2 regions of the Stappia indica genome follow, and region 2 is predicted to be linked to the other one. Evidence: predicted binding sites of a transcription regulator. Region 2 holds the regulator's gene; the other holds the start of a gene.

Region 1 (7,259 bases), 850 kb from region 2:
GTCAGCACGGAATCGTTGGTGGAGAAGAAGGTCACCGACTGCGCATAGACCCGCTCCTTGGCGTTGGTCGTCTGCATCAGACGCGCCATGATCACTTCCGACGTGTTGTAGCCGATGGTCAGGTTGTCGGAGAGGTCCTTGGCGATCTGGTAGCGCTTCTCCTCGTCCTGCATCGCGCGCATCTTCTCGTCGCGGGCGAATTCCAGGCGAGCCTTGGCTGCAGCGTCGCCGCCGTCATGCGCCTCGACTTCCTTGTTGGAGGCCTCCAGCGCGGCCTTGGCCTCTTCCAGGCGGGCCGTGGCGGTGTTCAGCACTTCGAGCGCCAGGACTTCGGCCTGCTTCAGCGCGCCGCGGAAATCGCGATAGGCCTCCAGGATGCGCTGTTCGCGCTCGATCTGGTCCTTGGTGTCGCGGGCGACGTCGAGATAGGTCTCCCTGATCTTGCCGAAGCGGTCGGAGACGGTGCCCCGCGTCATGTCGCGCCACTTGTTGGACATGTTCTCCATGAAGGAGATCTTGCCGTCGGCCAGCTGGTCGACCATGCCCTTGGCGTCGTCGCGGATCGAGTTGAAGGCCTCGGTGATCGCCTCGTAGCGTTCGCCGATCGACATGGCCTGGATCTCGTTGCGCACCACCTCGTTGAAGGTCTGCGACTGGCCGAGCGTGCGGGTGATCACCGCGATCTTGTCCGGAGACAGGTCGGAGATCCTTTCCAGCAGCGCGTTGATCGGCGCCTCGGCGGTGCCGTCGGGCATCAGGCCCATGTCGCGCAGGGCGGCCACCGCCTTGTCGAGATACTGCATCGGAGAAAGTCCGGTCTGAGCTGCTGCTTCCGCCATCTTAGCCTCTGTCTTCCTGTCTCGCCCTCGTTGCCGCCCGAGGGACGGGCTGGGCAGGGCCGTATTGGACTCCGGCGACCGGCGCGGGTGGGAGCATCGTTCGGCGCCCCCCATGGCTGCCGGTCGCAGCGAGTTAAGCATATAAAATGCGGCAGTTACACGTCAGAGGAGAGACGGTCTGCCGCGGCCTTGTTCCGTCGTCCGGCCAGCTCAACCGCGATTGCCGCTGCCAGCCTCGCATTGTTGCGGACCAGCGCGATGTTGGTGACGAGACTGCGCCCCTTGGTGAGCTCGTAGATCATCGCCAGGACGAAGGGTGTCACCGCCTTGCCGCTGACGCCGCGTCTTGCCGCTTCCGCCAGCGCCTGCTCGATGGCCGAGGCGATCTGCGAGGGGAGGATTTCGTCCGCCTCCGGCACCGGATTGGCAACCAGAACGCCGCCATGGTCGCCGAACCGGGCGCGCAGCTCCAGCAGCCCGGCGATCTCGTCCGCCGTGTCCATGCGGTAGGGCGCGGCAAGGCCGCTGTCGCGCGACCAGAAGGCCGGAAAGGCGTCCTGCCCGTGCGCGATCACCGGCACGCCGCGCGTTTCCAGCACTTCCAGCGTCTTGGGCAGGTCGAGCAACGCCTTGGCGCCGGCCGCCACCACGCAGACGGGCGTTCGCGCCAGCTCGTCGAGATCGGCGGAAATGTCGAAGCTCGTCTCCGCGCCGCGATGCACGCCGCCGATGCCGCCGGTGGCGAAGACCGCAATGCCGGCCGCATGGGCGGCCATCATCGTCGCGGCGACGGTCGTGGAGCCGGGTCGGCCGGTCGCTAGCGCGATGGCGAGATCGGCGCGTGAGCATTTCATCACGCCCTCGGCCTTGGCCAGCCGCTCCAGCGTGCCGTCGGACAGGCCGACATGCAGCTTGCCGTCGAGGGCGGCGATCGTCGCCGGGACGGCGCCGCCGGCGCGGATGTCCGCCTCGACCAGCCGGGCGGTCTCGACATTCTTCGGCCAGGGCATGCCGTGGGTGATGATGGTCGATTCCAGCGCCACCACGGGGCGCCTCTCGGCCAGTGCCGCTGCGACCTCTTCGCCCAGCTGCAGTACCGAAGCCAGCCCGGTCATATCCTTGTCCAGCATGTCGAATTCGCTCCGTCCTGCCGTACCCTGCCGGGTGCGGACCGCCTTATAGGGCCGGCGCCCCGTCGCTGTCGAGGCGCCCGGCCACCCCGTTTGCGCATGGCCGGGTGGCGGCTGCCGCGCATCCTTTTCTATCTCCTCGGCGCGATTGCTGCCCACGTCAATGTGTCCGCCACCGCGCCAGGGCTTTCCAGCGTCAGCGCCGCGGCGCGCATGCCGGCCGCGACCGCCCGTGCAAGCGGCAATCCGTGCTCCAGGCCCGCCAGCGTGCCGGCGATCAGCGCATCTCCCGCCCCGGTCACGTCCACGACCCGCGGCGGAGGAGCGGCTGCGCCATCGCATGTCGTCAGCGAGATCTCGTCGATGCCGGAGCGGGTCGCCAGAAGCACGGGGGCCGCGCCGCGGGTCATCACAACGGCCTTTACTCCGGCCTCGACCAGCGCGTTTGCCGTCTCCGCGCCGTCCTCTTCCTGCTGCTCCCCGTCTTGTTCGCCATCCCGCCCGAGCAGGGCGGCGGCCTCCGCACGGTTGCAGAACAGCAGATCGAGCCGCGGCAGGATCGGGCCGAGCCGTGCGGCCTTGGCCCGCGAGACCGCGTCGGCAGCCAGCATCCGCTCTCCCGCCGTCTCCGCCAGTTCCGCCAGAAGCGGCTGCGGCAGGTTGGCATCGAGAAACCAGCAGCCCGCCGCCGCTTGCGCCTCGGTCAGTGGTAGCAGCGCGCCCGGCTCCAGCGTCTCGGTGATGCGGGCATCGACCACCGCCGCCGCCAGCGTTCCGTCGGGATCGTGCAGCGCGAGATAGCGCCCGCTCGGCAGGTCGCTGCGGCGGATGGCTCCCGTCTCCACGCCTTCCGCCGTCAGCTGCACCAGCAGCCCGTCGGCCTCCGCCTCGCGTCCCAGCCGGCCGGCCAGCGCGATGCGGCAGTCGAGTCGCGCCAACGCACGCGCCACGTTGGTCGCGACGCCGCCGGGCCGTATGGCAAGTGCTGCCGGCGTGGAGGTTTCGCGCAGGATCCGGCGGTCCGCATGGGCGATCGTGTCGAGATGGATGGCGCCGAAGGCGGCAATCGGCATGCGGGCAGGTCTCCGGCCTTTGTCCTTGCAACCGCTTATACCGGCTCGCGCAATGCGAGGGGAGGGGCTTCACCGGCTTGCCGCCACCAGCGCTGCGGCGTGCGTTGATTTTTCCGATCAGCAAGGGTAGCCGGGGCTCCTCTCCGGCGCCTTTCGAGCGTCATGTCCCAACCGATGGCGGACCGATCCCTTGCAGCACCCGCGACTTGTCTTCATGCGCCATGGCGAAACCGAGTGGAACCTGGCCGGCCGGGCCCAGGGTCATCTGAACTCTCCTCTGACGCAGACGGGCCGGCAGCAGGCGCAGCGGCTCGGCGAGATCCTGGCGCGGGAGCTCGACTCGCCAGACGGCTTCGACCAGATGGCGAGCCCCATCGGGCGGGTGCAGGAGACGGTCGCCAATATCCGGCAGCATTTCGACCTCCGGCCGGTCGCAACGGACCTGCTCAAGGAAATTGATCTCGGGCAGCTGAGCGGCCTCACCAAGCCCGAGATGATCGAGCGGTTTCCCGCACACATGGCCGGAAAGCCGGACTACGACTGGTATTTCGGCGCGCCGGGCGGGGAGACGCTCGCCCACCTTCGCGAGCGGGCGAGCCGCTGGCTCGGCATGCTCTCGCGTCCGACCATCGCCGTGGCACACGGCCAGATCGGCAAGGTCATCCGCGGCATCTGCCTCGGCCTCGATGATGCGCAGATCCTGCGTCTGAAAGAGCCGCAGGGCGTCGTCCACGTCGTCGAAAACGGCGTGGACGACATCTGGACTTGAAGCGGCCTTGTGCCGTCGCGCTTGCGCGCCTGCCGTCCTTCCGGGTCCTTTGATCTCCTTGTAACTCCGTTGCGCCTCGCACCTGGAGGCAGGGTTTCGCTGCCCAGTCCTGCTGCCCAGTCCTGCTGCCCAATCCCGCCGCCCGGTTCCTCCGTCCGCCCTCGCGCGGCGGCAGCCCTGCCCACGGCTCCGGCCGCGCCTCTGCCGCCCGTTCCGATGGCCTGTGCGTTCCGGCAGAACCGTTCCTGATCGCGCCCGCACCACGTCTTCCGCTGGGCTTGTCTTCCGCCTGCAACCGATTCTCGCCCTCCGGCGGCAGAACACGAATGACGTGGGTTCATGAACAATAGCGGAACATATATCGAATAGTCAAACATATTCAGTATGTTGATGCTTGTTGCTTGATGAGAACAAAACTGGTACAAAAGCGCAGTTTGAATCGCCGGGCGCGGCGTGAAATAAGGATGGTAGCCTCATGGCACAGAATTCACTCCGCTTGGTCGAAGGCATGCAGATGGACAAGAACAAGGCGCTCGACGCCGCCCTTTCACAGATCGAACGCGCCTTCGGCAAGGGCTCCATCATGAAGATGGGTCAGGGCCAGGTGGTCGAGATCCAGACCGTGTCGACCGGCTCGCTCGGCCTCGACATCGCGCTGGGCATCGGCGGCCTGCCGCGTGGCCGCATCGTCGAGATTTACGGACCGGAATCGTCGGGCAAGACGACGTTGGCTCTGCACACCATTGCGGAGGCCCAGAAGAAGGGCGGCATCTGCGCCTTCATCGATGCGGAGCACGCGCTCGACCCGATCTATGCCCGCAAGCTCGGCGTCAATATCGACGACCTGCTGATCTCCCAGCCGGATGCCGGCGAGCAGGCGCTGGAAATCGCCGACACGCTGGTGCGCTCCGGCGCCATCGACGTGCTGGTGGTGGACTCGGTCGCCGCGCTGACGCCGAAGGCGGAGCTCGACGGCGAGATGGGCGACAGCCTGCCGGGCATGCAGGCGCGGCTGATGAGCCAGGCGCTGCGCAAGCTGACGGCCTCGATCTCGCGCTCCAAGTGCATGGTCATCTTCATCAACCAGATCCGCATGAAGATCGGCGTGATGTTCGGCTCGCCCGAGACGACGACCGGCGGCAACGCGCTGAAGTTCTACGCCTCCGTGCGCCTCGACATCCGCCGCATCGGTGCGATCAAGGACCGCGAAGAGGTGATCGGCAACCAGACCCGCGTCAAGGTAGTAAAGAACAAGCTCGCCCCCCCGTTCCGTCAGGTCGAGTTCGACATCATCTATGGCGAGGGCGTCTCGAAGATGGGCGAGCTCATCGATCTCGGCGTCAAGGGCGGCATCGTCGAGAAGTCGGGCGCCTGGTTCTCCTACAACAGCCAGCGGCTCGGCCAGGGCCGGGAGAACGCCAAGCAGTTCCTTCGCGACAATCCGGAGGCCGCCGAGGAGATCGAACTGGCTATCCGGCAGAACGCCGGCCTGATCGCGGAGCGGATCACCGATCCCTTCTCGGAAAGCGACGACGACGGAGCTTCCGACGAGTAACAACTGCCGCAGCCGCCCTTCGGGGCGGCTGTTTGTTTTTGGGGCGCCGGCCAAATGAACGCGAGGGCAGGTCCGCGGGAGGGTGGCTTGCGGTCCGCCCAGGGTTGCTGTTGCAAGACGCCGCCGAAGGCGTGGCGCGCGCTGGACTTGCTGCCGGCACAAAGCTAAAAGCGGGCACAAGAACGAAGACAGGCGCGCTCCCCCTTCCGGACCATTCGAAGACCGCGGGACAGGCGGGCAGGCGCGGCGCAACGGATGGGATCCTGATGAGCGGCGTAAACGAAATCCGGTCTGCCTTTCTCGAGTATTTCGGGCGCAACGGTCACGAGATCGTCGCATCGGGCCCGCTCGTGCCGCGCAACGACCCGACCCTGATGTTCACCAATGCGGGCATGGTGCCGTTCAAGAACGTCTTCACCGGCCTCGAGAAGCGCGACTACCAGCGCGCGACGACGGCGCAGAAATGCGTGCGCGCCGGCGGCAAGCACAACGACCTCGACAATGTCGGTTACACCGCCCGCCACCACACCTTTTTCGAGATGCTGGGCAACTTCTCCTTCGGCGACTATTTCAAGGACCGGGCCATCGAGCTCGCCTGGAACCTGATCACCAAGGAATTCGCGCTGCCGAAGGAGCGGCTGCTGGTGACGGTCTATGCCGAGGACGACGAGGCCTTCTCGCTGTGGAAGAAGATCGCCGGCCTGCCTGACGACAAGATCATCCGCATCCCGACCTCGGACAATTTCTGGGCGATGGGCGACACCGGCCCCTGCGGTCCGTGTTCGGAGATCTTCTACGATCACGGCGACCACATCTGGGGTGGCCCTCCGGGCTCGCCGGAAGAGGACGGCGACCGGTTCATCGAGATCTGGAACCTCGTCTTCATGCAGTATGAGCAGCTGCCGGGCGAGCGCATCAACCTGCCGCGGCCGTCGATCGACACCGGCATGGGGCTGGAGCGCGTCGCCGCCGTGCTGCAGGGCGTGCACGACAATTACGACATCGACCTGTTCCGCGCGCTGATCTCGGCTTCGGAAAACGCGATCGGCGTGGAGGCCGAGGGCGCGCAGCGCGCCAGCCATCGGGTGATCGCCGACCATCTGCGTTCGGCCAGCTTCCTGATCGCCGACGGCGTGCTGCCCTCCAACGAGGGCCGCGGCTACGTGCTGCGCCGGATCATGCGCCGGGCCATGCGTCACGCCCACCTGCTGGGCGCCGAGGAGCCGCTGATGTGGCGCCTGGTGCCGACCCTGGTGCGCGAGATGGGCCGGGCCTATCCGGAGTTGACCCGCGCCGAGGCCCTGATCACCGAGACGCTGAAGCTCGAGGAGCGGCGCTTCCGCAAGACGCTGGCGCGTGGCCTCACCCTCCTGGACGATGCCAGCGCCGGCCTCGGCGAGGGCGCCGAGTTCGACGGCGAGACCGCGTTCAAGCTCTACGACACCTACGGCTTCCCGCTCGACCTGACGCAGGATGCCCTGCGCGCGCGCGGCGTCAGCGTCGATCTTGCCGCCTTCAACACCGCGATGGAGCGCCAGCGCGCCGAGGCGCGCGCCGCCTGGTCCGGCTCCGGCGAGGCGGCCACCGACACCGTGTGGTTTACGCTGAAGGACCGTTGCGGGGCGACCGATTTCCTCGGCTACGACACCGAGACCGCCGAAGGCGTGGTCGCCGCGATGGTGCGTGACGGCGGCGAGGCGATGGAGCTGAAGGAAGGCGACACCGGCTTCGTGGTGCTCAACCAGACGCCGTTTTACGGCGAGTCCGGCGGCCAGGTCGGCGATACGGGCCGCATGCGCGGCGAGGGCGGCGTCGAGCTGGAAGTCACCGACACTCAGAAGAAGGCCGACGGCCTCTTCGTCCACGAGGTGCGGGTGCTTTCCGGCAAGGTGA
Region 2 (7,259 bases):
CTCGCCTTCACCCTCGGCATCGCCGTCTATTTCCGCCTGCCGGCCGAGCCGCTTGTCCTCGTCCTTGCGCCCGCTGCCGCCCTTGCCTGGGCGGGCTGGTTTCTCGCCGCGCGCCGCGGTGCATCGGCCCTGCCGCTCCTGGTGCTTGCCCTTGTCCTGTCGGGCGTTTTCACCGGGGCGCTGCGCACCGAGCTGGTCGGCGCGCCGGTGATCGACCGGGCGCGCAGCGTGACGCTGACCGGCTTCGTGGAGGAGGCCGAGCGCACCGACCGCGGCACGCGGCTGCTCCTGCGCGTTGCGGGGATAGAGCGGCTTGCGGCGACGGCCACGCCCTACCGGGTCCGCGTATCCCTGCGCGGCGGTCCGGATGGCGAGAGCATCGGCGTGGGCGAGGGTGTGCGGCTGCGGGCCAGGCTGATGCCGCCTTCTGCTGCCGTGATTCCCGGCGGCTACGACTTTGCCTTTCGCGCCTTCTTCGACGGGATCGGCGCGACCGGTTTTGCCTTCGGTGCGCCGAGCCGCGTCGATCTGGGGCCGGCGCCCGTGTCCCTGCGGCTGAAGGCCGGGGTCGCCCACCTGCGCCTGGCGATTGCCGCGCGGATCCTCGAAGCGCTCGGCGAGACGACGGCGGCCGCGCTCGCCATCGCGCTGATCACCGGCGACCGGTCGCTGATCCCCGAGCCGGTGACGGAGGCGCTCAGGACCGCCGGCCTTGCCCATATCCTGGCGATTTCCGGCCTGCACATGGCGCTGTTCGCAGGCTCCGTCTTCTTCGTCGTGCGGGGGCTGCTGGCGCTGTCCTCGCACCTCGTGCAGGAACGGCGGATCGACGCCTGGGCGGCCGTTGCGGCCATGTCGGCGGCGGTGTTCTATCTCGGCATTTCCGGCGGCTCGATCGCCACGCAGCGCGCCTTCGTGATGATCGTGCTGGTGTTTTGCGGGCGGATCTTCGCCCGGCGCGCCCTGACGTTGCGCAATGTCGCGATTGCCGTCTTCCTCATTCTCGCCGTCCTGCCGGAGGCGTTGCTCGATCCCGGGTTCCAGATGTCCTTCGCCGCCGTCATCGCGCTGGTCGCCGCCTATGAGGAGATCACCCGCCGGCGCGCGGCGCGCGAACGCAAGGCGCCGATGGCGCCGCCCGGCCGCGGGCTGCTGCAGGCGGCAACGTCGGGGGCTGCGGGGTGGTTCTGGGGCCTGCTGCTGACCTCGCTGATCGCGGGTCTCGCGACCGGGGCCATCGGCGCCTATCACTTCCACCGCATCTCGCCGCTCGGCACGCTCGGCAACCTGCTGGCAATGCCGGTGGTGACGCTGGTCGTGATGCCCTTCGCCGTGCTGGCGCTGGCCCTGCTGCCCTTCGGGCTGGAGGCGCTGCCGCTCGCGGCGATGGGGGCGGGCATCGATCTTGTCGTGGCGATGGCAACCTGGGTGAGCGGGTTGACGCCGGATGACGGGGTGATCGGTGCGCCCTCGCTCGCCGGCACGCTGGCCGTGGTCGCGGCCGGGCTCATTGCCTGCCTCGCGCCGCGGGGATATCGCCCAGTGGCCCTGTTGCCGCTTGCCGCCTCGGTGCTGCTTTATGCCCAGCACCGGCAGCCGGACATGCTGATATCGGCGAACGGCACGACCATCGCCGTCCGTGATGCAGCGGGGGACTTGCGCGTTTCCTCGCGCCCGAGCGGCTTCCTGCCGGAGGTGTGGCTGCGGGCCGACGGCGTCGGCGTACGGGAGCACGGGAACCGGCGGATTTCCGCCAAGGATATGCACTGCGACAAGCTCGCCTGCCTGGTGCGGGCGCACGGCTCGCCGGGGGCGGGGACCCGGCACGGAACCTCCGCCAACGCGCCACCAGGACCAAGACCAGGACCAGGGTCAGGATCAGGGCCAGAGCCAAGACCCGTCGCAGCGGCGCAAGGCCCGCCCGCACTGCTGGTCTCGCTGGTGCGCGACAGCGCCGCCTTCGAGGAGGACTGCCGCAAGGTCGACATCATCGTCTCAGCGCTGATCGCCCCGCCCGATTGCCGGGCGCGGCAAGTGTTCGACGGCGCTCGGCTTGCCCGCGACGGCGCCGTTGCGCTCTATTTCAGTGCGCCCGATTCTGCGCCCGATTTTGCGGCCTCTTCGATGCCGGAAGCCGGACCTTCGCCGGCTCCACGCTCCGCCGCGGCATCAACGCATGCCGCCGATCCTGCTGCCGTCTCCGCTGCCCTTTCCGGCGGCTCGGATGCGGCCCCTGCCGGACCAGCGGGCGTGCCCGCAGGCCCATCCGACCCTGTCCCTCCAGAGCCCCCTCGAGCGCTCTCTTCGGCGCACTCTCCCAAGTTCCCTCCGGCGCGGCAGGGTATTCCTCACGCCGGGGCTGCCGGGCCGCTCGATATCGCGGTGCGCCCGAGCTACGGGCGTCGCCGACCCTGGACGCCGAAATAACCGTGCAGTGCCGCGCTCCGTCCGGCGCCCGCCCTCAGTAGCGGCGGAACAACGAGACGAGCTTGCCCTGGATCCGCACGCGCCCCGGACCGAAGATACGGGTCTCGTAGGCCGGATTGGCGGCCTCCAGTGCGACGGACGCGCCCTTCTTGCGCAGGCGCTTCAACGTCGCTTCCTCGTCGTCGATCAGGGCGACGACGATGTCGCCGCTGTCGGCGCTGTCCGAACGGCGGATCACAACCGTGTCGCCGTCGAGAATGCCGGCCTCGATCATGGAATCGCCGCGCACTTCCAGCGCATAGTGATCGCCGTTGCCGAGCAGGTCGGCCGGCATGGCGATGGTGTGGCTGTGGGACTGGATCGCCTCGATCGGCACGCCGGCGGCGATGCGGCCCATGACGGGGATCTCGACGCTGTCATTGGCCGCAGGCGGCGGGGCGGGGGGCCGCTCCACCGGCGGCGTCTTGCCGAGAGAGCCCTCGATGACGGAGGGCGAGAAGCCCTGGCCGCGCTGCGAGGCAAGGCCCGGCGCGACGGATTCCGGCAGCTTGACGATCTCCAGCGCGCGAGCGCGGTTCGGCAGGCGGCGGATGAAGCCACGCTCTTCCAGCGCGGTGATCAGCCGGTGGATGCCCGATTTGGACCGCAGGTCGAGCGCGTCCTTCATCTCGTCGAACGAGGGAGGAACGCCGGTTTCCTTCAGCCTCTCGTGGATGAACAGGAGCAATTCGTGCTGCTTGCGCGTCAACATGCGCTTGGGTCCCCCCGCTCTGGCTCAGCAGCCGGGCCGAAGCCGGCCGGATGCTGCCGATCGCTGCCTGCGACTCAGGCTATGTACAAATCATGAACATAGTCTAACCGTTCCTGCCTTGTTCCACAATGCCCCTGGAGGAACGAAACAAGAAGCGGCGAGGTGCGGGGGCGGCTCAGCTCTGGGGCCGGTTCAGCCTTGAGGCAGGCGCAGGACCGGGACCGGCGTGCCGGCGGGCAGGGGGGCGGCGTGGGGCGGGCGCACCACCAGCGCATCGGCGCGGGTGAGCGTTGCCAGCATGGAGGAATCCTGCCGCTCGAACGGGGCGACGCGCTCCGTGCCATCGTCCTGGCGCAGGATGCGGGCCCTCAGATAGTCCTCGCGCTGGTCGTTGCCGCCGATATCGGCGGCCAGCGGCAGCAGCTCGGCGTCGCGCCGGCGCGGCGGGCGGCCGAGCAGGGCGTCGATCAGCGGGCGCAGGAAGAGAACGCCGCAGACGAGGCTGGAGACCGGGTTGCCCGGCAGGCCGAGCACGCGCATGCCCTCGATCCGGCCGGCCATCAGCGGCTTGCCGGGCCGCATGGCGATGCGCCAGAAGCCGAGTTCCATGCCGGAGGCGGCAAGCACTTCCTGCACCAGGTCATGATCGCCGACGGAAGCCCCGCCGAGCGTCACGAGAATGTCGGCACCGGCCGCCCGTGCCCCGGCGATCTTCTCGGCAATGTGCTCGCGCCGGTCGGCGGCGATGCCGAGCTGCAGCGGTTCGCCGCCGCAATCCTCGACCAGGGCGGCAATGCCGGCATGGTTGGAGGCGATGATCTGGTCCGACCCAGGCTGCTCGCCCGGCTCGACCAGCTCGTCGCCCGTCGCCAGGATCGCGACCTTCGGCCGGCGGCGCAGCTCCAGCACGGGGTGGTTCATGGCCGCCGCCAGCGCAAGGCGGCGATAGTCGAGCCGCGTGCCGGCGGCGAGCAGCGTCTCGCCGGCCTTGAAGTCGAGCCCGGCGGGGCGCACGAACTTGCCCGGCGGGGCGCTTTCCAGTGCGGTGACGAGATCGCCGTCGCGCTCGGTGTTCTCCTGGATCAGGATCGTGTCGCTGCCTTCGGGAAGCGGGGCGCCGGTGAAGATGCGCACGGTCTCGCCCGCCTTGATGGCACCAGTGAAGGCGCGGCCCGCAGGGGCTTCGCCGATCAGCTTGAGCGTTGCAGGAACCGCGGCGATATCGGCCGCGCGCACCGCATAGCCGTCCATGGCGGAGGCTGCAAAGGGCGGCTGGGTGCGCGTCGCGGCAAGGTCGGCGGCGAGCACGCGGCCGTTGGCGCTGGCGAGCGGCACGGTCTCGCCTCCGACAGGCTCGATGCCGCCGAGAAGTCGCGACAGGGCTTCGTCGACCGAGATCAGCGCCATGTCAGCCGTCCCTCACGTCAGTTGGCCTTGTGTCAGGCGGGGTTGGTTTCGCTTGCCGCGGTCCAGTCGCCGGACTTGCCGCCGGACTTGGCGAGAACGCGGATGCCGCCGATGGTCATGCCGCGGTCGACGGCCTTGGCCATGTCGTAGATCGTCAGGCAGGTGACCGAGCAGGCGGTCAGCGCCTCCATCTCGACGCCGGTCTGGCCCGAAACGCGGGCCATCGCGGTGACGCGCAAGCCCGGAAGCGCCTCATCCGGCACGATGTCGACCGCGACCTTGGACAGCAGCAGCGGATGGCAGAGCGGCACCAGCTCATGGGTGCGCTTGGCGGCCATGATGCCGGCGATGCGGGCGGTGGCGATGACGTCGCCCTTCTTGGCCGAGCCCGACAGGATCAGCGCCAGCGTCTCCGGCTTCATGCGCACATGGCCTTCGGCGCGCGCCTCGCGGGAGGTGACCTCCTTGGTCGAGACGTCGACCATGTTGGCCGCGCCGCTCTCGTCCAGATGGGTCAGGCGCGGGGAAGCGTCTCCAGAAGATGTGCCGACCATGTCCTACTCCGCAGCAAGGCCGGGGCGCGCCAGCAGCGCGCGCGTCGCACCCGTCACGTCGTCCTGGCGCATCAGGCTCTCGCCGATCAGGAAGGTAGAGATGCCGCAGCGCTCCATCCGCGCAAGATCCTGCGGGGTGAAGAGGCCCGATTCGCCGACGACGAGGCGGTCGTCCGGGATCATCCCGGCCAGATCCTCGCTGGTTTCCAGCCGCGTCTCGAAGGTCTTCAGGTTGCGGTTGTTGATGCCGATCATCGGCGAGGCGAGGCGCAGCGCGCGCTCCAGCTCGTCCGCATCGTGCACCTCGACCAGCACGTCCATGCCGAGGCCGAAGGCGGTCGCTTCCAGGTCGGCGGCCAGCGCATCGTCGACGGCGGCCATGATGATCAGGATGCAGTCGGCGCCCCAGGCGCGGGCCTCGAACACCTGATAGGTGTCGTAGAGGAAATCCTTGCGCAGGGCCGGCAGCGACGTGGCGGCACGGGCCGCGACGAGGAACTCCGGCGCGCCCTGGAAGGATGGGGTGTCGGTCAGCACGGAAAGGCAGGCCGCACCGCCCGCCTCGTAGGCGCGGGCAAGCGCCGGCGGATCGAAATCGGCGCGGATCAGGCCCTTGGAGGGGCTCGCCTTCTTGATCTCGGCGATCAGGCCGAAGTCGCCGGCGGCCTTGCGGGCGCGCAGTGCGTTCAGGAAACCGCGCGGGGCATCTGCGTCTGCGGCGCGCCGCTCGATCTCGGCCTGCGGCACGGCGGCCTTGGCGGCAGTGATCTCCTGGCGCTTGTAGGCGCCGATCTTTTCCAGGATGTCAGCCATCGCGGGCCTCGTTCGACACCTCGACCAGGCGCGACAGCCGGGCCAGCGCATTGCCGCTGTCGATGGCATTCGCGGCCATCGCGACGCCCTCGGCAAGGGTCGGCGCGCGGCCGGCAACCACCAGCGTCGCGCCGGCATTCATCAGGACCGTGTCGCGATAGGCGGACTTCTCGCCCTCCAGCACCGCCTTGAGCGCGACGGCGTTTTCCGGCGCCTCGCCGCCCTTCAGGTCGGCAGGCTGATGCACCGAAAGGCCGACATCCTGCGGCGAGATCTCGAACAGGCGGACCTCGCCGTTTTCCAGAGCGGCGACGCGGGTCGGGCCGGTCGTGGTGATCTCGTCGAGACCGTCGGAGCCGTGCACGACCCAGGCCGATTCGGAGCCGAGGGCGGCGAGCACCCGGGCGATCGGCTCCACCCATTGCGAGGCGAAGACGCCGACCATCTGGCGCTTGACGCCGGCCGGGTTGGACAGCGGGCCGAGCAGGTTGAAGATCGTGCGGGTGCCGAGCTCGGTGCGGGCCGGGCCGACATGCTTCATCGCCGAATGGTGGTTCGGCGCGAACATGAAGCCGAGGCCCGCCTCGCGGATGCAGCGGGAAATCTGCGCCGGGCCGATGTCGATGTCGACGCCGAGCGCGGCCAGCACGTCGGCGGCGCCCGATTTCGACGACAGCGAGCGGTTGCCGTGCTTGGCGACAGGAACGCCGCAGCCGGCGACCACGAAGGCCGAGCAGGTGGAGATGTTGTAGCTGCCCGAGGCATCGCCCCCGGTGCCCACCACGTCGACCGCATCGGCCGGGGCGGAGACCGGGACCATCTTGGAGCGCATCGTCGCGACGGCGCCGGCGATCTCGTCGACGGTCTCGCCGCGCACCCGCAGCGCCATCAGGAAGCCGCCGATCTGTGCCGGGGTCGCCGCACCCGACATGATGATGTCGAAGGCGGACTGGGCCTCGGCGCGCGACAGGGCGTGCCCGTCGGCGGCCTTGGCGATCAGGGTCTTGAGGTTGCTCAAATCGACGTCCTCCCGAAAGGGACCCGGGGCGGCATCAGCTACCGCCCTGGCCGAGCACCCGGTTGATGTTGGCCTGGTTGACGCTGACGCCGAGACGCGCCTCGCGCTCGCCGACATACTGGCCGATGACCGAGTTCTGCAGCGCCTCGGCCAGCCGCTGGTCGAGCGCGGCGATCTCGCCGGCCTCGCGGAAGAAGGCCGGGGCATTGGCGCCGGTAACGCGGAAGACGAGACGGCGGCCTCCCTCGTGCGCGGCGCTGCCGAGCGTGCCGACCGGACCGGAGAACAC

Evidence for each region. The regulator LexA, encoded in region 2, represses DNA repair genes until DNA is damaged. The targets are predictions, from matches to a motif close to TGTTCNNNNTGTGTTCNG.
Region 1: the regulator LexA is predicted to act here: its motif matches at 4,162-4,179, upstream of recA (recombinase RecA).

Annotation. Positions count from the first base shown of each region.
Region 1 covers NZ_CP046908.1:1,206,155-1,213,413, reverse strand. Annotated here, with positions in the region: gene GH266_RS05830 (coiled-coil domain-containing protein) at 1-839, opposite strand, end outside; gene GH266_RS05825 (pseudouridine-5'-phosphate glycosidase) at 995-1,969, opposite strand; gene GH266_RS05820 (PfkB family carbohydrate kinase) at 2,101-3,042, opposite strand; gene GH266_RS05815 (histidine phosphatase family protein) at 3,233-3,811, shown strand; gene recA (recombinase RecA) at 4,287-5,366, shown strand; gene alaS (alanine--tRNA ligase) at 5,633-7,259, shown strand, end outside.
Region 2 covers NZ_CP046908.1:352,325-359,583, reverse strand. Annotated here, with positions in the region: gene GH266_RS01695 (ComEC/Rec2 family competence protein) at 1-2,427, shown strand, start outside; gene lexA (transcriptional repressor LexA) at 2,462-3,178, opposite strand; gene GH266_RS01685 (molybdopterin molybdotransferase MoeA) at 3,371-4,585, opposite strand; gene moaC (cyclic pyranopterin monophosphate synthase MoaC) at 4,618-5,139, opposite strand; gene trpC (indole-3-glycerol phosphate synthase TrpC) at 5,143-5,952, opposite strand; gene trpD (anthranilate phosphoribosyltransferase) at 5,945-6,970, opposite strand; gene GH266_RS01665 (peptidylprolyl isomerase) at 7,005-7,259, opposite strand, start outside.